2 regions of the Paenibacillus roseipurpureus genome follow, and region 1 is predicted to be linked to the other one. Evidence: a T-box and tRNA genes for the amino acid it is inferred to sense, from the RefSeq annotation. Region 1 holds a T-box; the other holds one or more tRNA genes.
The links. A T-box is a leader RNA that pairs with one kind of tRNA and senses whether it is charged. The one in region 1 lies ahead of trpS (tryptophan--tRNA ligase), so its partner is inferred to be a tRNA-Trp.
Positions count from the first base shown of each region.

Region 1 (10,290 bases):
GCTTCAAAGGGAACGCGATCTACATTCGCAATCATCGCGGACGCTCGCATTCCTTGCCTGCCCTGCCGTTATGGACCATGCTGATTACTGGTGCACTTGCGCCCTTCTTCCATGGCATCCCGTTCCTTCACCTTGCCATGTGGATCGGCATCGCGGTGTGTGTCCACGTGTTTACCGATTGCTTTAATACGTATGGCACCCAAGCGATTCGACCGTTCTCGGAAAAATGGATCTCCTGGAACATCATTCACATCTTTGATCCTTTTATTTTCACAAGTCATATTGCCGCGCTATTTATGTGGTCCTTCCACTTGGCAAAGCCAGGGCTTATATTCCCTACGCTGTATGGGATTCTTGCGCTTTATTATATATGGCGAACGCTGGACCATGCCATTATCGAAAAAGGGCTGTATCGCAAGGACCCTACGTTCCAACACGGCGATACATATACCCTCATTGTAACATTCAATCTCTACGTCTGGAATGTGGTGAAGAAACGTCCCAGCGGCACCTACCAGCTCGGCGAGCTGAAAAATGGCAAATTGAAGTGGCTGGATACGATCACTTGCACCGAGCATCCCGCCATTGAGGCCTCCAAGCAGCATGAAGACATCCAAGCGCTTCTCTATTTCTCCTCATTTACCTGTGCGGAAGTAAAGGAGCATCGCTGGGGGTACGAAGTCCGATGGGCGGATGTTCGCTACCGACACCGCAAGCAATATCCGTTCGTCGGTGTCATTAAAATGGATCACAATTTCAAGACACTCGATTCCTACGTCGGTTGGGTCAATGATACGAAGCTCGAGAAGAAGATGCGGGTTGATCTCTATTGAAGCTAAAGCGTGTTGCTGATTGCCAGCAATGCGCTTTTTTTGTGTTAAACGTAGTTCACGGCAAACACAAAGAAAAGCCCAGAAGCTATGAAGGCTTCTGGACTTTATTTTACAAAAACGGGTATGCTAGTACGGAGTTAGCTGATTAGCTGCGGAAGCCAGACTGTCCCGCGAGTGATTGCTCAGCAATTTGCACCAACCGGCGAGTAATAGCGCCACCAATGGATCCCGTATCACGTGTTGCCATATTTCCATAATAACCATCTTGAGGGATTTGAATGCCCAATTCTTGAGCTACCTCATATTTCAATTGGTCTAAAGCTTGATTGGCTTGCGGAACTACCAGTGTGTTACTACTACGATTTTGTGCCATCAGGATCGTGCTCCTTTCAGTCAGCTATAATCTGTGATGTATTTGCAAGCTTGCAATGATAGTATGTGAAGGAAATGAATTTATATGCACAGCGCTCAAAAAAGTTTAAAATAAGAAAATACGTCGTAAACTTCTAGAAAGTAGGTTACATCCATGAGTAAACCACTCGCACTCTTATTCGCAATCGTCGGCACTTTGCTGCTCGCTTGCATCTCCTTATTTATTGCCCTAAGACAACCTTGGATGGTGCTCGCTTGCTCCGTTATTTCTCTAGGCGTAATCGGCTACGGCTTTGCGCTCAAAGCCAAAATACGCAGGAAAAATACGCCCTCCGAATGAAAAAAACTCAACGACCCCGCGGAGTCGTTGAGCTTTTTTGCTACGTATGGGTGATATTAGCGTACGATAAAGCCCATCCGTTTTTTCACCTCGAGCAGTGTCGCATTGGCCACTTCGGCCGCTTCGTCTGCGCCTTTTTTCAATATATCAAAAATCTCACCCGAACTGCGAATTTCACGGTACCGTTGTTGGATCGGTTCTAGGACGCTGACGATATGCTCAGCCAGCTCTTTTTGAACGGACCATAACCTAGGCCATCATATTTCGCCTCAATTTCTACCAAACTCATCTCCGCAAAATGGGAGTAAATGGACATCAAATTGCTGACTTCTGGCTTGTTCTGCGGATCGTACTTCACTTCACGACCCGAATCCGTTACAGCTCGGCTGAGCTTCTTGCGGATTACATCAGGTTCATCCAGCATCGCGATGTAGCTGCCTGCATTCGGACTGCTCTTGCTCATTTTCTTAGAAGCATCGTCGAGGGACATAATTCTCGCGCCAACTTCCGGCATGTACGGCTGCGGCATCACGAACATGTCGCCAAAGCGGTTATTGAAGCGGTTCGCCAAGTCGCGCGTCAGCTCCAAATGCTGCTTCTGATCGTCGCCCACGGGAATCAAATCCGCGTTATAGAGCAAAATATCCGCAGCCATCAAGGAAGGATATGCGAATAACCCAGCGCCTACAGACTCTTTACCTTCGGACTTATCTTTAAACTGTGTCATTCGCTCGAGCTCGCCCATGTGAGTGAGCGTCGTCATAATCCAGCCTAGTTCCGCATGCGCATGCACATGGGATTGTAAGAAAACGGATGCCTTATTCGGATCTAGACCCGAGGCGATGTAAAGCGAAGCGATGGACTCCGTTTGTTCTCTCAACGCTACTGGATCCTGCGGCACGGTAATGGCGTGCATATCCACGACCATGAAATAACAGCGATGTAATTCTTGTAGTTTTACAAAGTTGCGCAGCGCGCCAATGTAATTCCCAATGGTCAGCTGGCCGCTGGATTGCATACCCGATAGAACTCTTTTCATACGAAAACCTCCCGAAATTTATCTAAAAACAACAAAAAGGCCTCTCCCCGCAAGGGACGAGAGACCGTGGTACCACCCTAATTTGTTTAGCTGCGCAACCGTCATATGAAGCTGCTTAGTAAACCTTCAGACTCTGATAACGGAGAGCTACCGTTCCGCCTACTTAATTGTGAAATCATCGCCGGCCTAGGTTCCGGTGAATACGTCTTCACAATGTTCAGCTTCAAGCTCAAGGATCCATTCGGTCTGCTTGTTTCACCGGTTCGCACCCACCACCGGCTCTCTGAGAAACAGTCTACAAACGTACTTGTTCCTATCATCGCAATTGATTTCATTTCATTATACACCCTTGTTACATATTGTCAATCGAGGACATTGTCCTAGATAGATCAGCATGTACATAGACTAGGTCATACGATTCTTTTGGCCAAAGGGGTGTCAACCACATTGTCTTCCACTCTTTATCGCTGGAGTCTTCCGATATCCACGTTGATTTGCGCTTTCCTGCTCACACTCATCGTGACAACTAGGCAGCTGCCGCCTTTCAGTATGGTGACGGAATCTGTGCATCAAGTATTTATGTCCTTCATGGACATTTTCCTGGATGCCCTGCCTTTCATGTTTCTAGGTGTCTTACTCTCGACCGTCGTGGAAAATTTCATCCCAGAGGCCGTCATTCAACGCATGACACCTAAGCACCCATTAGGCGGCATTTTATTTGCCTGTGTGCTGGGCATCATGTTTCCGCTCTGTGAATGCGGAATGATCCCCTTCGTTCGCCGCCTTATGCGCAAAGGGATGCCCGTCTATATCGCCGTCATCTTCATCCTCGTCGGCCCCATTCTCAACCCCATCGTCTTCGCCTCCACCTGGATGGCTTTCCGCGGCGACCCTGCTATGGCGTATTCACGCATGGGGCTCACCTTCGGTGTTGCACTCGTGATCGGCTTCCTGCTCACTCGCTTCATGCGCAGTAATCCTTTGCGGCATCCCTTGCAGGATGCCGTGCATGGTGGTGGCCATCACCATGGGCACCATCACGACCATAGTCATGATCACAATCACGATCATGATCATAGCCACGCCGCTCACTCACATCATCATCATGATCATAGCCATGATCACGGGCATGACCACCATGGTCATCATCACGCACACGGCAACAGCCGCATCCTAACCATGGTCAGTCACGGTACATCCGAGTTGTTCGAGATGAGCAAATACCTGATGCTAGGCGCATTGCTAACCGCACTTATTCAGACCTTCGTTGCCCAAGACAGCTTATCTGCAATCGGACAAGGCGCTTTCGTATCGCATGTGTTTATGATGGGTTTTGCCTACCTGCTCTCCCTCTGTTCAACTACCGATGCTTTCGTCGCTGTCTCCTTCGCCAAATCGTTCTCACCTGGCTCCTTACTCGCCTTCCTCGTCTTCGGGCCCATGATCGATGTGAAGAGTACGCTAATGCTGCTCTCCGTATTCAAAGCCCGCTTCGTGCTCCAGTTGTCCATCGCCGTTGCCATCACCGTGCTGGTGGGATCACTTATGATGATGAAGTTCTTTTGGTGAAAGGAACTAACGACACTATCCCCTTCACTCAGATCACCCAGCTTTCTGCAGGGTCTGAGCGAAGGGGATAGTTCACCATGCCAGCTCAAACGCAACATGAGAAAACCTCTATCGAGGCCATTCAAGGATGAGCGACCGCGTTCAGACTATTGTCGTCAAAAAAGCCTTACCCAACAGCAACTTCCGTTGCAGCCAGGTAAGGCTTCTTCTCATGTAATTAGATTTTCAAAATAGCGCCAGCGCTCGCATTCGTTACCATTTTCGTGTAACGCGCTAAGTAACCAGTCGTGATCTTCTGTTGGAATCCAGCCCAAGTCTCACGACGTTTGGCAAACTCTTCATCGCTGATTTGCAGCTCGATTTTGCGTCCATCCATATCAACATCGATGATGTCGCCATCTTGAACGAAAGCAAGCGGTCCACCTTCTGCCGCTTCTGGCGACATGTGACCAATCGAGATTCCGCGGGATGCACCGGAGAAGCGTCCGTCTGTGATCAAAGCCACTTTCGCACCAAGACCCATACCTACGATTTGCGACGTTGGAGCCAACATTTCTGGCATACCAGGTCCGCCCTTCGGTCCTTCATAACGAATGACAACAACGTGTCCTTCTTTTACGTGACCGTTTGCGATACCGTATAGGGCTTCGTCTTGAGAGTTGAAGCAGATCGCTGGCCCAACGTGACGTCCGCCAACGGACTTGTCAACCGCGCCAACTTTAACGATACTGCCTTCAGGCGCCAAGTTACCGAAAAGAACAGCTAGTCCACCGCGCTCGCTGTGCGGGTTCGATAGCGGACGAATAACTTCGTGGTTCTGAATTTCACGGCCAGCCACGTTCTCGCGAAGTGTTTGTGCTGTTACGGATAGGCAATCCCCGTTGAAAGCACCTGGCTTTTTGAGCAACTCATTGATGACAGCACTCACACCGCCTGCCAAATGCACGTCTTCAATGTGCCAATCAGATGCAGGAGCGATTTTCGCAAGATGAGGTACGCGCTCAGCTACTTCGTTAATACGAGCAATCGGATAGTCGACGCCAGCTTCTGCCGCGATAGCCAATGTATGAAGAACCGTGTTCGTGGATCCACCCATCGCCATATCCAAAGCAAATGCGTTATCAATCGCATCAATCGTAACGATATCACGCGGCTTGATGTCTTTCTCGATCAGCACCATCAATTGCTTCGCGCAATCTTTAACGAATTGCTTACGCTCTTCAGCAACAGCAAGAATCGTACCGTTACCTGGCATAGCAAGACCTAGACCTTCAGCTAGACAGTTCATGGAGTTTGCTGTGAACATACCTGAGCAGGATCCGCAAGTCGGACAACCGTATTGCTCAAGTTCTTCAAGACCTGCCTCATCCAATTTACCCGCTTGGAAAGCACCAACGCCTTCAAATACGGAGGATAGGGAGATCGATCTACCGTTTTTATCTTTACCGGCTTTCATCGGTCCACCGCTCACTAACATCGTTGGAATGTTAACGCGAAGGGCACCCATGATCATACCCGGTGTAATTTTGTCACAGTTAGGAATACAAACCATGCCATCAAACCAGTGTGCATTAACAACGGTTTCCAAGGAATCCGCAATAATTTCACGGCTCGGCAAGGAATAGCGCATTCCGATATGGCCCATCGCAATACCATCGTCTACGCCAATTGTGTTGAACTCGAATGGTACGCCGCCAGCTTCGCGAATTGCCTCTTTCACAAGCTTACCAAACTCTTGCAAATGAACATGCCCTGGAATGATGTCTATATAAGAGTTACAAACCGCAATAAACGGCTTGCCGAAATCTTCCTCTTTAACGCCGGCTGCACGCAGTAAGCTGCGGTGCGGAGCGCGGTCAAAGCCTTTTTTGATCATGTCGCTGCGCTGTTTCAACTGTGCCATTCCTAATTCCTCCTAGAATTCTTCTCTGATATCCAAACAATGAAACTATCATATCACATTTCTCGCAAAATTTCTCCCTTTAGTGTGATAACGCGTCAATGTGTTTACTTCCTGCCAAAATCCGCCTTGATCTCGCCCATTTTTTCGTATCCCACTTCACGATTTTATTCGTATACGTATTCGTATGCAGCCATTTCAGCGCGCGATCCACCAAAGTCCAAATCTCTTCCGTCGACGCATCGCGAACTAAATTGGTGGCAACTTCCTTCTTGCGAATCCAGCTCAACGCGGTCACAGAATCCGTATAAATCGTTTGCTTACTACCCTTTTTCTTCAAATAAGCAAGCCCATGCACGATGGCTAGAAACTCTCCTAAATTGTTAGTGCCTTTGGCAATAGGTCCCTGATAGAAAATAATTTCGCCCGTGCGCGTATCCACGCCCTTGTATTCCACGATTCCGGGATTTCCTGAGCAGCCTACATCGACCGAAATACTGTCATAATCGATTTCAGGCGCGGATTCCGGTGTCGCAGACTTTTTGCCTGTCGAGCCAGCGGCCGAACTTCCCGTTCCTTTTCCCGCGAAATTCAGCGACTTTTGCCAACCTTTCTCGAAAGCTAGCCGAGCCTCTTGCTCCGATTCATAGGACTTAAACTTGGCTTGAGGATACCCGTTAGTTTGTGCCTGACATTCTGCCCAGGAGCGGTAAATACCTGGCTTGTGCCCAACCCACACGACATAAAACTTCACAGCAGCCATATCATTCACTCCGTAATTTCAGATGTATTTGTTGGACAAGCGACTCCACAATGGGAACTGTATCCTGAAAATAGGGACGATAATCCAAAGTGGATATGAATTTCAGATAGGTATCACCGATCGCAGCAATTTGTTTACGATACTCTTCACTAGGTATCACGTACGATTCTAATTCGCGGTATGTACCGTTGCTTCGCTCCTCCACATACGTGAGCTGGAGCTGTTCGTCCGAGAGGTGCTCGACTACGAAGGAGAATCCTCGACATTCGGGATCTCCGCAGCCGCATACAAAGAAAGGCATTTGCTCCCACCGATCGGCAGGCGCGAAGCGGTTTGGTGATGTATTCTGCATGGTGCTCGCCAATAAAGCAGGCAAACCTACATCGATGCATAGCGGTTCTTCAACGATTACACTATCGTCCACCGTCATCAACACGTCCGCCTGGATGATCTGCAAATCTTTATCTAGGGACCAACCCTTAATCGCGAGTTCAAACATGATTTCTCCCCCAGCTCCCCTCTCTACATCCTCTCATTATAACAAAATCAGAACTTCCCTGCCCCTTTCAAAAAAAAGGTTGAAATTTCCAATAAAAAAATGAGTAATATTTACAAATCTGTTCATACTACCATTACTGGAGGTGATATCAGATGGCTACAGGACAATCTCGCAGCAGTAACTCCTTAGTAGTTCCTCAAGCTTCATCGGCCCTAGACCAATTGAAGTATGAAGTTGCTCAAGAATTGGGCATCCAAATTCCTCAAGATGGCTACTACGGTTATATGACGTCTTATGACACAGGATCTATCGGAGGCAGCATCACTCGTCGTCTCGTTCAAATTGCTGAGCAACAACTTGCTGGTACAAGCAATAAATTCAGCAGATAATGTGATCCCCCTATACTTAAGCATTAAAAGGGCCTTCAACCGAACACTCGGTGAAAGCCCTTTATTATTTTCATTATCTTTGCGTGATAGGCGCCTTCGTTTGCAAGCGGCGTCCCTTACCGAACGGTATGCACATCGGTGTACCAAAGATGGGATCGCTCGTGACCTGACACTCCATCCCGAACACTTCCCTCAGCAATTGCTCATTCACAATGTCCTCAGGTTGTCCCTCCGCATAGACGGAACCCTGCTTAATTGTAACGATGTGGTGCGCGTAGCGACAAGCGAGATTGATATCGTGCAGAACCATCACAATGGTTCGATGCTCTTTCTCATTTAACTCGAACAACAGATCGAGAACCTCCACTTGATGCGTCAAATCCAAATACGTCGTCGGTTCATCCAGCAGCAAAGTCGGCGTATCTTGGGCCAGTGTCATCGCAATCCAGGCGCGTTGACGTTGTCCGCCAGATAGTGAGTCTACCGTGCGATCGATATACTCCAGCATATTCGTCAGCTCAAGTGCGCGCATCACTTTGTTCTCATCCTCGGCTGACCATTGTTGAAGCCAACTTTGATACGGATAGCGTCCTTGCTTGACCAATTGCCGTACCGTCAAACCTTCAGGCGCCGTAGGTCCTTGGGGCAAAATCGCCATTCGCTTCGCGACCTCTTTGGTCGAGAGCTTCGCGATCTCATGGCTATCCAGCACAATGCTGCCAGACGTTGGCTTCATAAGCCTTGCAAGTGAGCGCAGCAAAGTCGATTTACCGCAGCCATTGCTGCCGATAAATACCGTAATTTTACCTTTGGGAATCTGCAAATGTAAACTTTCAAAAATCGTCGTTTCCCCATATGTCAATTGAAGCGAGCGTGCTTCTAATGCGTAGTCCTTCGTTGTCATGAACTCGTTCTCCTTTATGTAGAGCAGGCAGATTTAGCCGTGATTTCTACTGCGATATAGCACATAAATGAAGATCGGCGCGCCAATGGCTGCAGTGAAAACCCCTGCTGGGATATCCAGCGGCTTGAACAAGAACCGTCCTGCCAGATCCGCAGATAGGAGCAGCAATGCGCCTGTACATGCGGTAACAGGAATTAAGGCACCGAAGCTAGGTCCGACGAGTCGGCGTGAAATGTGCGGCGCCATAAGTCCAATGAAGGAGATCGCACCGCCAAAGGCGACCGCCGCGCCTGATAACGCAACGCTTAGCATAATCAAAAGAAAGCGTTGACGCTGCACGTGACTGCCCACACTCTGTGCAATATCTTCTCCCAAAGACTGGATCGTAATGTGCCGTGCGTAGAAAAAGATAACCGGAATTAACACAAGCACCCAAGGCAAGAGCGGATACACCGCTTTGGTCCAAGAAACACCGTAAATACTTCCCGTCATAAAAGTAAGGGATTGATTTGCAAGCACGATCGGACCTGTTAGCATCATGAGGTACGAAATCGCGCTCATCGCGGCCGTGAGGCCCGTCCCAATCAGGACAAGGCGTAGCGGTGTTATGCCATTTTTCCAAGAAAGCAAATAGACGAGGAAGGTCGCAAGGAACGCGCCCAGAATGGCGGCGACAGGCAGCCAATGAATGCTCAGCTTATCTGAACAGAAGAAGAAAAAGGCTACAGCGCCCAAAGTAGCACCGCCTGTTGTTCCAATCGTGTCAGGCGAAGTGAGTGGATTTCGCACAATCCCTTGCAGAATCGTACCAGCAACCCCTAGGGAAGCTCCGATCAACACAGCTACAATCACACGAGGCAGCCGCAGAGTTCGTACGATCATCGTGCTTGAATCAGACCCGTAGCCGAATACGGCACGTATAACATCAACAGGTTTAATCGTAATACTGCCGACACCAGTACTAATGATCATCATGAGCAGGACAGCGACGAGCAGAAGCAGCATGATCATAATCGCTTTTTTACTGACTAAAAAGGATATGTGTTTATTTCGAATGGTGATATCTCGCCCTCGCTTGGAAGCATTCATTTCAGCAATCCTCCTTTGCGCGCGATGTAAGTAAAGAACGGAACGCCTAGAATAGCCGTCATCACACCAACATGAACTTCCTTCGGCATAATGATGAAACGCGCGCCGATATCTGCGGCAACGAGCAGAATGCCGCCAAGCACCGCACAATAGGGAATCACCCAACGATAATCAATACCGACAAGGAAGCGAACGATATGAGGAATCATTAGACCGATAAACACGATTGGGCCAGCCACAGCTACCGAGCCGCCAGCAAGAATAACGATAATAATTGCAGTTATCAGCTTGATATAGACGGTTTGTTGACCTAATCCTTTCGCAATGTCATCCCCCATCGACAAGACGTTGATATGAGGAGAGAGCAAGATTGCGCCAATCCAAGCTACAAGCATATAAGGGTACACGGATTGCAGCATTGCCATGGTTCGGCCTTCCACGGAGCCAACTAACCAATATAACACCTGCTCGAACGCTTTACCGTTCCCAAGCAGAATCCCTTGCGTCAGCGAAGCGAAAAAGGCGGTCATGGCCGCTCCAGCGAGCGTAATTTTCATTGGTGTTAAACCGTCACGTCCTAAGGAACCAAGTGC
Region 1 is NZ_CP130319.1:1,238,955-1,249,244, reverse strand. Features, by position in the region: gene MJB10_RS05700 (metal-dependent hydrolase) at 1-833, shown strand, start outside; gene MJB10_RS05695 (small, acid-soluble spore protein, alpha/beta type) at 979-1,206, opposite strand; gene MJB10_RS05690 (DUF5325 family protein) at 1,360-1,545, shown strand; partial or broken gene trpS (tryptophan--tRNA ligase) at 1,602-2,584, opposite strand; T-box leader at 2,634-2,913, opposite strand; gene MJB10_RS05680 (permease) at 3,032-4,153, shown strand; gene ilvD (dihydroxy-acid dehydratase) at 4,371-6,056, opposite strand; partial or broken gene rnhA (ribonuclease H) at 6,161-6,816, opposite strand; gene MJB10_RS05665 (hypothetical protein) at 6,818-7,315, opposite strand; gene MJB10_RS05660 (alpha/beta-type small acid-soluble spore protein) at 7,468-7,704, shown strand; gene MJB10_RS05655 (ABC transporter ATP-binding protein) at 7,778-8,608, opposite strand; gene MJB10_RS05650 (FecCD family ABC transporter permease) at 8,642-9,697, opposite strand; gene MJB10_RS05645 (FecCD family ABC transporter permease) at 9,694-10,290, opposite strand, start outside.

Region 2 (10,290 bases), 100 kb from region 1:
ATGCCTCCTGCCTGAGCAAGCCCTTGACTTGCCTGCACATTCGAAGTGAGGAATTGGATATCGAGCATGGTTTTGTACATCATGAACTGCAGATTGATGTTTTTGCTCCCCGAGATAAAGACGAGACTGAGGAACCAATCATTCCAATAATTGAGTACCTGGAACAAACCGACAGAGGCTAGAACAGGCAGGGAAAGCGGTATAATGATTTGACTGAAAATCCGTATCTCGCCAGCCCCGTCAATTTTCGCTGCTTCGATGAGCGGCATTGGGATCGAATTCGCGAAGAACGTCCTAAGCAACAGGACGAAGAAGGCCGATACGAGTAAGGGCAGCATGAGCGCTGCAAGCGTATTTTTCAAATCCAGCATCTGCGTATAAACGAGATACCAAGGAACGAGCCCGCCATTGAACAGCATGGTAAAGAACATGAAGAACGAGAAGAAGCTTTTGTGCGGAAAATCGCTGCGCGAAATGGGATACGCATATAGTGACATCATCACTAGGCTGATGGCTGTTCCCACCGTTGCCAAGAAGACGGAAATCCCAAAGGAACGCAAGATTTGATGCCAATCCTTGAACATGAATTTATAAGCTTCAAGGCTCCAACCCTCAGGGATGAAATTGTAGCCATGAATGAGAACTCCCTTTTCATCGGAGAAAGAGACGATAATAACAAGCACCAGAGGCATGATACAAGCTGCGGTGTAGATCCAGAAGAACACATTGACCAGCAAATTCGCTGTTGGAGATAGATCGTTTGGTCCGTGTTTCTTGGCTATCCGCTGCTTAGGAAGAGATATTGTTTTACTCACGACAGCCACTCCTTCTTAGAATAGTGCATTTTCTTTGCTCACTTTTCTCACAAATAAGTTCGTAACGAGTACAAGCAAGAAGCCAACGACCGCTTGGTACAAGCCTGCTGCTGATGACATTCCGATATCGCCCATCGTCAGGAACGTTTGATACACATACGTATCAATCACTTGAGTTGTCGGGAACAAAGCGCCGGCATTTTTCGTTACTTGGAAGAATAAGCCGAAGTCTGCATAGAAAATTCTACCCACTTGAAGCAATGTCATCGTAATCATAACGGGCATAATCAGAGGAACTGTGATCCGTTTGATTTGCTCCCATTTGCTAGCGCCATCAATTAAAGCTGCCTCATAATACTCATGATCAATGCCGAGGATAGCTGCCATGTATATAACCGTGTAGTAACCAAGATTTTTCCATGTGTTTACAATCGGAAGAATAACTGTCCAGTATTTGGGCTCCGTGTACCAGTCAATCGGCTCAATGCCCAGCTTCGGCAGAATCACCGTGTTAACGAATCCATGCTCTGCACCTAAGAAAGCGTAGACGAGATAAGCGACACAAACCATTGAGAGGAAAAAGGGCAGGAACATCGTACTCTGATGAAATTTCGCTAGAAATTTGCTGCGCATCTCATTAAACATAATCGCCATTGCAACCGCTATCACCAAGTTCAACACGATGAATACCAAGTTATACGAAATCGTATTTCGTGTAATCGCCCAAGCAACATCACTCGAGAACAAAAACTTGAAGTTATCGAATCCCACCCAAGGACTAGCCCAAATCCCTTTCGTGTAATTCACATTTTTAAAAGCAATCAGAACTCCCGCCATCGGGATGTAGTTATTAATGATGAGTAGAATTGCGGCTGGCGCCATCATCACATAGAAGATCCAATACCTGCGAACCGTCCATAGAAAGCCTGTTGTCGCTCTTGCTTTCATCTTTTTCTTCACCGGGTTCACTGCTGCTGCAACATTGGTTGAGTCACTCATGAATGCTCTGTGTTCCCCTTTCCGATTCATTTCAATCTCTTTGATCTATCCTTATTGTAGATTTTCAATGAATTGGCATCTATCCGTAGGGTGACCGTTTGAACACTCTTGTGACATTCTCATGCTTTAGGTATCCATCGTGCCATTGAAGTTTTTACGATACTCTTGCGGGGAAAGACCTGTGTACTTCTTGAACATCTTTGCGAAAAATGAAAAGTGAGAATAGCCCGTTTGCTCCGCCACAAAACTGATCTTATCATTGGTATCGGAAAGCAGCTTCTTCGCCTTTTCCATCCGTACTTTCATGCTGTATTCCGAGATGGAGAGTCCCGTTTCTTTCTTGAATAAACGCGACAAGTAAGCTGGATTCAGGTACACCGAAGCGGCCAGCTCCTCCCTGCTGAGTTCCTCCTGCATATGCTCGTCAATGTATTGGCACACCTTCGCCGTAACGGCTGAGACGCCTTTCAGATGGCTGTTCATGTAGTCACAACTAACTGTTGCAATACGAATCGCCCAGTTTCTTAATTGATTTAAGGATCGTGTCGCACTGCCATAGTCCTGCAGCTCCTGAGGCGGAAGCATATCATGAACAGCTAACCCCTTTTTGTGCAAAACATGATACACCACATGCAACAATCCGTAATAGAACGCTTCAACCGTTTCCGAACCCACTTCATCTTTCTGCAAACGATTAATCGTTTCTTGAATACGGGCCACGAGCTCGCCTTTTTTGCCAGCTTCAAGCAGCACGATCCAATCGGAAAAAGTCGGTGCCTGCGGCCTATGACTTATCCACGATTCCGCATCATTGTCCATGAGAACACAGTTGCTTCGGGTCACATTATTTCGTTCATGATGAAAAAGGTCCGCAACCTTCGATGCCAGCTTAAGCAGCGGTGTCTTCTCACCTAGGTAACAGGACAAGCTGCACTGGAAATAACGATGACATGCGCTAATGTAAGCTTCACATTTTCCTTTAAGCTCCGACTGCGATGGCTCACTGCCCTCAGCAAAATAAAGCAAAACAAGCGTAGACCCATTTTCTTGAATAACGCAGCCTGGCTGATCGACAACAATAATCTCCGTCGCGGCTTTGCGGATCGCATATTCCATGATCTCCTCATCGCGTGCGTTCAGCTCTTCCTTCCACTGCTCGACACTGATCAGAATCGGTAAGACCGTGCTAGACAATTGCAAGGGGATATCGTACATCTGAAAATGACGAGTCAACCGCTCCTCATTCGCGGGGATTTTTCCGTTGAGTAGCTCCTGCCAGAACTTCTCTACTAGAGTCGGCAGCTCATTCACCCAATGACTGTAATACATCTTATATGTCTCATGAAAATCCAACTGCTGCTGATCCTCTTGAATTTTCTCAATCGCCTGCTTAACAATCTCCTGTAAGCGATCATGATCCACAGGCTTTAGTACATAATCAAAGCTTCCAAGCCGAATGGCCTGCTGCGCATACTCAAAGTTGGCATGCCCCGTCAAGAAAATGGTCTCCGTATGCGGAGAGTTTACTCGCACCCATTCTTGCAGCTGCAGCCCATTGGCCCCTGGCATTTCAATATCTGATATCATAATGTCAATGCGATGATCGGTTAGTATTTGCTTGGCTTCCATCACATCCAGCGCTTCAAAAATTTGCCCGATCGATAGAGGCTCCCAATCAATGCCCACTGTAATGCCTTTGACTGCAATTTTCTCGTCATCCACAACTAATAAATTAACCATCCTGATCCGTCCCTTCCGTCATGGGGGTATGAAGCGGCAGCCTGATTTGGACTAACGCCCCTCTTTCCGGTCTATTCGAAAATCTTAGAGCTACCCTGTTTCCATAATTCATATGCAATCGATGCCGAACATTCCAAATCCCGAGATGCTCATCCCCGGATTGCTCTAAATACTGCTCAGAATTCAGTTGCTGCAGCATGTCAGGCGAAAAGCCCTCTCCATTGTCACGAATGGACAGAAGGAAAAATTCCTCTGGTGCTTCGGGGTCCTGATCCGCGCTCACCACAATTTCAAACATCCCATACTGCTTCGTAAATCCATGAATCACCGCATTCTCCACAAAAGGTTGAACAATAAGCGGCGGAATCTCATATTTGCTATATGTATCACCTATGCTAAGATCGAATTTCAAATGATCTGGGTATCGCATCACTTGAATCTCCAAATAATTGCGGATATGCTCAATTTCATCCTTCAACGTCATCGTCGTACGATTCGTGCGCATAATAAATCGGAAATACTCCGCCAAATGCAGAGACATTTTCTGCACCGATTTCGTATCTTTCAGCGCCGCGAGATTGTAAATAATGTTAAGACTATTCATATAAAAATGCGGATTGATTTGCACCTGCAGATGCTTGAATTCCGCTTGCTGAACCCGAAGTTTCTCCTCGTAAACGGATATCTTTAAATTCTCAATCTGATCCACCATGTTGTTAAACGTTGCAATGAGAAACGCAAACTCGGTCGAGCTCCCTTGGTGCAAACGAGTCGACAAATCACCCTGAGCAATCTTTCTCATCCCTCGAATCAATTGCATTAATGGTTTGAACAGAATCCGCTGCACATACAACAGATAGATCCCTAGCACGAAGGCCCCGCCTAGTGGCAGAAAATAAATCAGCATCTGCAAATAAGGCAGATTCTGCAACATGTTTTTCTCCGCGATAATGAGCTCGAAATCCAGTGCTGCGTGAGAGGAAGCCTCTCTCACAATCAAAAACTGCTGATCGATCTCCCTCTCCTTCACAATTTGAAATCCTGATTTTTCGGGTGATATCTGATCACTTATACGGTTATACCGCTGCTCAGGAAAATAAGCAGTCGTCAAAATCTTGCCCTCTGGCGAAACCACGATCGTGCCTCCGCCTTCGCCCGTGTTCCATTTACTCAGCGGTTCCACCAAGGTGCTCATCTTGATCAGGATGCCCCCGCTGAGATCAGCACCCAAATCCTTATTAATTTTCATCAAATAATGGTCACCATTCGCCCCGTTCATAATAAGCCAATTACCATTCGAGCGCTCATTTGGGCGCGACAACGTATTCTGCTCAATGAACTCCTTCACCGTTTGTACGCGGTCATAGTAATAGGTGTTCTCTCGCGTCGATACGAGCAGATCTCCTGTTGAATTCGAGTAAATAAAAAACGTATTTATCATATTGTATATATCCATTTGCCTCGTCAGCTTATTGAATAAACGTTGCTTAGCTAACACATAATCATCTGTTTCCAACGCGTACAGGTTCATATTAATAACATCGGGATCGCTGTAGAGATGAAATAAGTAGTTATCAAACTCCTTAAGAGTATTATCCGTATCCTCCACATATTGATGAAGAAGCTTGCCATAGTTTTGCGAAATTTGATCCCGAACCACATTCATCGAATACACATTATTAAATATAAGAAATAAGACCAAAGGCCCCACAACCAACACGAAACCAATAAAAATTTTAAATCGGACTGAATTCACAATATTCAAAAAGACCCCGCCTCAATTGTCATATTGGGTATGAACTCTCATTGTAAACATCCCCTACATATTTTACTATCTGTTTCCTACATATACATAGCACTTTAGATACTCTTGTTGTGTTTACACGTTAAAGCACAAAAAAGAAGCTCATGAAATCAGATGATTTCATGAGCTTCTTTTTTCGTTATACCGGCAAGAGGACTCGAACCTCCACCCTTTCGGACTCGATTTTGAGTCGAGCGCGTCTGCCATTCCGCCATGCCGGCATATCAAGTTAGTAAAACAATGGTGCCGAAGACCAGACTTGAACTGGTACGGTAGTCACCTACCGCAGGATTTTAAGTCCTGTGCGTCTGCCGATTCCGCCACTCCGGCCAATTCATTTGTGGAGGCGCCACCCAGATTCGAACTGGGGGTAAAGCTTTTGCAGAGCTCTGCCTTACCACTTGGCTATGGCGCCTTAGTAATAATGGAGCGGAAGACGGGGATCGAACCCGCGACCCTCGCCTTGGCAAGGCGATGCTCTACCGCTGAGCCACTTCCGCATATAAAACTGGGGATCAAGGATTTGAACCTTGGCATGACGGAGTCAAAGTCCGTTGCCTTACCGCTTGGCTAATCCCCATTATGTTGCTTTGGTAATAATGGGCGGACGACGGGACTTGAACCCGCGAATGCCGGATCCACAAACCGGTGCGTTAACCCCTTCGCCACGACCGCCACAATATTAAGTTTGTTACAAATTGGCAGGGGCAGCAGGAATTGAACCCACACCAAAGGTTTTGGAGACCTTTGTTCTACCCTTAAACTATGCCCCTAAGGTAAGGAAAATGGAGGCTGATGGATTCGAACCACCGAACTCGAAGAGAGCAGATTTACAGTCTGCCGTGTTTAGCCACTTCACTAAGCCTCCACAAAGCAATGGTGCCGTCGAGAGGACTTGAACCCCCAACCTACTGATTACAAGTCAGTTGCTCTACCAGTTGAGCTACAACGGCTTATTTAGTTTAGAAATGGTGGCTTTGGACGGAATCGAACCGCCGACACGAGGATTTTCAGTCCTCTGCTCTACCGACTGAGCTACAAAGCCTTACTTGATTGATTGAAACATAATGGCGGAGCTGACGGGATTCGAACCCGCGGTCTCCTGCGTGACAGGCAGGCATGTTAGGCCACTACACCACAGCTCCACATTATTTGGTTGCGGGGGCAGGATTTGAACCTGCGGCCTTCGGGTTATGAGCCCGACGAGCTACCGAGCTGCTCCACCCCGCGTCATTAAGTATAAGTCACGTTTCCTTCTAAAGCAAGTCTTACAAAAGAAACATGATGGAGGCTGACGGGATCGAACCGCCGACCCTCTGCTTGTAAGGCAGATGCTCTCCCAGCTGAGCTAAGCCTCCATGTTAAAACTTAAAATGGTGACCCGTAGGGGACTCGAACCCCTGTTACCTCCGTGAAAGGGAGGTGTCTTAACCACTTGACCAACGGGCCTTGAAAGATAAATTATGGCGGAGAGAGAGGGATTCGAACCCTCGAGACGCTTGTGACGCCTACACGATTTCCAATCGTGCTCCTTCGGCCAGCTCGGACACCTCTCCATATGGCTCCCCGAACAGGACTCGAACCTGTGACAACTCGATTAACAGTCGAGTGCTCTACCAACTGAGCTATCAGGGAATAGAAACAACTATAAAGCAATTCAGGTTGACTTGCACCCTGAAAACTAGATACGAAACTTTGTAAAGTAATTACATTAAGGTTTAAAGCTGAGAGACTTTTAGCTCCGCTAAAAGATCCCTATAAAGCTGAGAGACTTTTGACTTCGTCAAAAGATCCCTATATTAGGTTAAGCCCTCGACCGATTAGTATTCGTCAGCTGCATACGTTACCGCACTTCCACCTCGAACCTATCAACCTCGTCGTCTACAAGGGGTCTTACATACTGGGAAATCTCATCTTGAGGGGGGCTTCGCGCTTAGATGCTTTCAGCGCTTATCCCCTCCGTACATAGCTACCCAGCGATGCCTCTGGCGAGACAACTGGTACACCAGCGGTACGTCCATCCCGGTCCTCTCGTACTAAGGACAGCTCCTCTCAAATTTCCTACGCCCGCGACAGATAGGGACCGAACTGTCTCACGACGTTCTGAACCCAGCTCGCGTACCGCTTTAATGGGCGAACAGCCCAACCCTTGGGACCTACTTCAGCCCCAGGATGCGATGAGCCGACATCGAGGTGCCAAACCTCCCCGTCGATGTGGACTCTTGGGGGAGATAAGCCTGTTATCCCCAGGGTAGCTTTTATCCGTTGAGCGATGGCCCTTCCATTCGGTACCACCGGATCACTAAGTCCGACTTTCGTCCCTGCTCGACTTGTAGGTCTCGCAGTCAAGCTCCCTTATGCCTTTGCACTCTGCGAATGATTTCCAACCATTCTGAGGGAACCTTTAAACGCCTCCGTTACATTTTAGGAGGCGACCGCCCCAGTCAAACTGCCCACCTGACACTGTCCCCATACCGGTTCACGGTACCAGGTTAGAACTCCGATACGATCAGGGTGGTATCCCAACGGCGCCTCCACCCAAGCTGGCGCTCAGGCTTCTAAGGCTCCCACCTATCCTGTACAGATCGTACCAAAGTCCAATATCAAGCTGCAGTAAAGCTCCATGGGGTCTTTCCGTCTTGTCGCGGGTAACCTGCATCTTCACAGGTATTAAAATTTCACCGGATCTCTCGTTGAGACAGCGCCCAAGTCGTTACGCCATTCGTGCGGGTCAGAATTTACCTGACAAGGAATTTCGCTACCTTAGGACCGTTATAGTTACGGCCGCCGTTTACTGGGGCTTCAATTCATAGCTTCGGGGTTGCCCCCTAACCACTCCTCTTAACCTTCCAGCACCGGGCAGGCGTCAGCCCGTATACTTCGCCTTGCGGCTTCGCACAGACCTGTGTTTTTGCTAAACAGTCGCTTGGGCCTTTTCACTGCGGCCCCCTCGGGCTATTCACCCTACCGAGGCACCCCTTCTCCCGAAGTTACGGGGTCATTTTGCCGAGTTCCTTAACGAGAGTTCTTCCGCGCGCCTTAGAATTCTCTTCTCACCCACCTGTGTCGGTTTGCGGTACGGGCACCTTCGCCTGGCTAGAAGCTTTTCTTGGCAGTGTGAAATCATGACCTTCGGTACTTAAGTTTCCCTCCCCATCACAGCCCAGCCTTACGGTTAGCGGATTTGCCTACTAACCAGCCTCACTGCTTGGACGAGCATCCATCAGCTCGCGTCACTATCCTTCTGCGTCACTCCATTGCTCATAACGGCTACGGTGGTACAGGAATTTCCACCTGTTGTCCATCGACTACGCCTTTCGGCCTCGCCTTAGGTCCCGACTTACCCTGAGCGGACGAGCCTTCCTCAGGAACCCTTAGGTTTTCGGCGGATCAGATTCTCACTGATCTTTTCGTTACTTATACCGGCATTCTCACTTGTGTACGCTCCACCTGTCCTTACGGTCAGAATTCAATGTATACACAACGCTCCCCTACCCATGCACACAAGTGCAAGCCATAGCTTCGGTGGCGTGTTTAGCCCCGTTACATTTTCGGCGCAGAGTCACTCGACCAGTGAGCTATTACGCACTCTTTCAATGGTGGCTGCTTCTAAGCCAACATCCTGGTTGTCTGTGCAACTCCACATCCTTTCCCACTTAACACACACTTGGGGACCTTAGCTGATGGTCTGGGCTGTTTCCCTTTTGACAATGGATCTTAGCACTCACTGTCTGACTCCCGGACTTAAGTTTGTGGCATTCAGAGTTTGACTGGACTTGGTAACCCTTGGCGGGCCCCGCACCCAATCAGTGCTTTACCTCCACAACTCACAACATCCGAGGCTAGCCCTAAAGCTATTTCGGGGAGAACCAGCTATCTCCGAGTTCGATTGGAATTTCTCCGCTACCCCCACCTCATCCCCGAATTTTTCAACATTCGTGGGTTCGGGCCTCCAGTGAGTGTTACCTCACCTTCACCCTGGACAGGGGTAGATCACACGGTTTCGGGTCTACGTCCACGTACTAAAGCGCCCTATTCAGACTCGCTTTCGCTGCGGCTCCGTCTTTTCAACTTAACCTCGCACGGGAACGTAACTCGCCGGTTCATTCTACAAAAGGCACGCCATCACCCATATAGAGGGCTCTGACTTTTTGTAAGCACACGGTTTCAGGTTCTTTTTCACTCCGCTTCCGCGGTGCTTTTCACCTTTCCCTCACGGTACTGCTTCACTATCGGTCACTAGGGAGTATTTAGCCTTGGCAGATGGTCCTGCCAGATTCCGACGGGGTTTCACGTGACCCGCCGTACTCAGGATACCTCTAGGCATACGTTCGATTTTGGCTACAGGGCTTTTACCTTCTATGCCGGACCTTTCCAGATCACTTCGCCTACCGAACTTTTGCCACAACGAGGTCCTACAACCCCAAGGAGCAAGCTCCTTGGTTTGGGCTATTCCGCTTTCGCTCGCCGCTACTGACGGAATCACTTTTGTTTTCTTTTCCTCCAGGTACTTAGATGTTTCAGTTCCCTGGGTCTGCCTCCAATGTAGCTATGTATTCACTACATGGTAACTGCGCATTACCACAGCTGGGTTCCCCCATTCGGACATCCCCGGATCAAAGCCTGCTTACGGCTCCCCGAGGCATTTCGTCGTTCGCCACGTCCTTCTTCGGCTCCTAGTGCCTAGGCATCCTCCGTGTGCTCTTTCTAGCTTAACCTAGAAAAAACTTTAAAGATTGTGCAAGATCTGAGATCTTACAACCTAAGTTCTTACTTTACATTTCGTTTCGTTATCTAGTTTTCAAGGAACAAGTTGCGAATCGTAGATTCGTCAACAATGTTGCAACCATTACATGCGTAAAGCGATGTCGGTTATCAACGGGTTTGAAGGGTTAATTCATCCTTCAAAACTGAACACGAGTGAGTAAGCTG
Region 2 is NZ_CP130319.1:1,135,121-1,145,410, reverse strand. Features, by position in the region: gene MJB10_RS05210 (carbohydrate ABC transporter permease) at 1-815, opposite strand, end outside; gene MJB10_RS05205 (ABC transporter permease) at 831-1,814, opposite strand; gene MJB10_RS05200 (response regulator transcription factor) at 1,941-3,554, opposite strand; gene MJB10_RS05195 (sensor histidine kinase) at 3,547-5,310, opposite strand; tRNA gene MJB10_RS05190 (tRNA-Leu) at 5,501-5,579, opposite strand; tRNA gene MJB10_RS05185 (tRNA-Leu) at 5,600-5,688, opposite strand; tRNA gene MJB10_RS05180 (tRNA-Cys) at 5,700-5,773, opposite strand; tRNA gene MJB10_RS05175 (tRNA-Gly) at 5,784-5,858, opposite strand; tRNA gene MJB10_RS05170 (tRNA-Gln) at 5,867-5,938, opposite strand; tRNA gene MJB10_RS05165 (tRNA-His) at 5,961-6,033, opposite strand; tRNA gene MJB10_RS05160 (tRNA-Trp) at 6,058-6,131, opposite strand; tRNA gene MJB10_RS05155 (tRNA-Tyr) at 6,145-6,226, opposite strand; tRNA gene MJB10_RS05150 (tRNA-Thr) at 6,236-6,311, opposite strand; tRNA gene MJB10_RS05145 (tRNA-Phe) at 6,328-6,403, opposite strand; tRNA gene MJB10_RS05140 (tRNA-Asp) at 6,427-6,503, opposite strand; tRNA gene MJB10_RS05135 (tRNA-Met) at 6,512-6,588, opposite strand; tRNA gene MJB10_RS05130 (tRNA-Val) at 6,644-6,716, opposite strand; tRNA gene MJB10_RS05125 (tRNA-Glu) at 6,733-6,807, opposite strand; tRNA gene MJB10_RS05120 (tRNA-Ser) at 6,823-6,914, opposite strand; tRNA gene MJB10_RS05115 (tRNA-Asn) at 6,918-6,993, opposite strand; rRNA gene MJB10_RS05110 (23S ribosomal RNA) at 7,159-10,076, opposite strand.
Region 2: it has a tRNA-Trp gene. The T-box ahead of trpS (tryptophan--tRNA ligase) is inferred to sense a tRNA for this amino acid. The anticodon was not compared.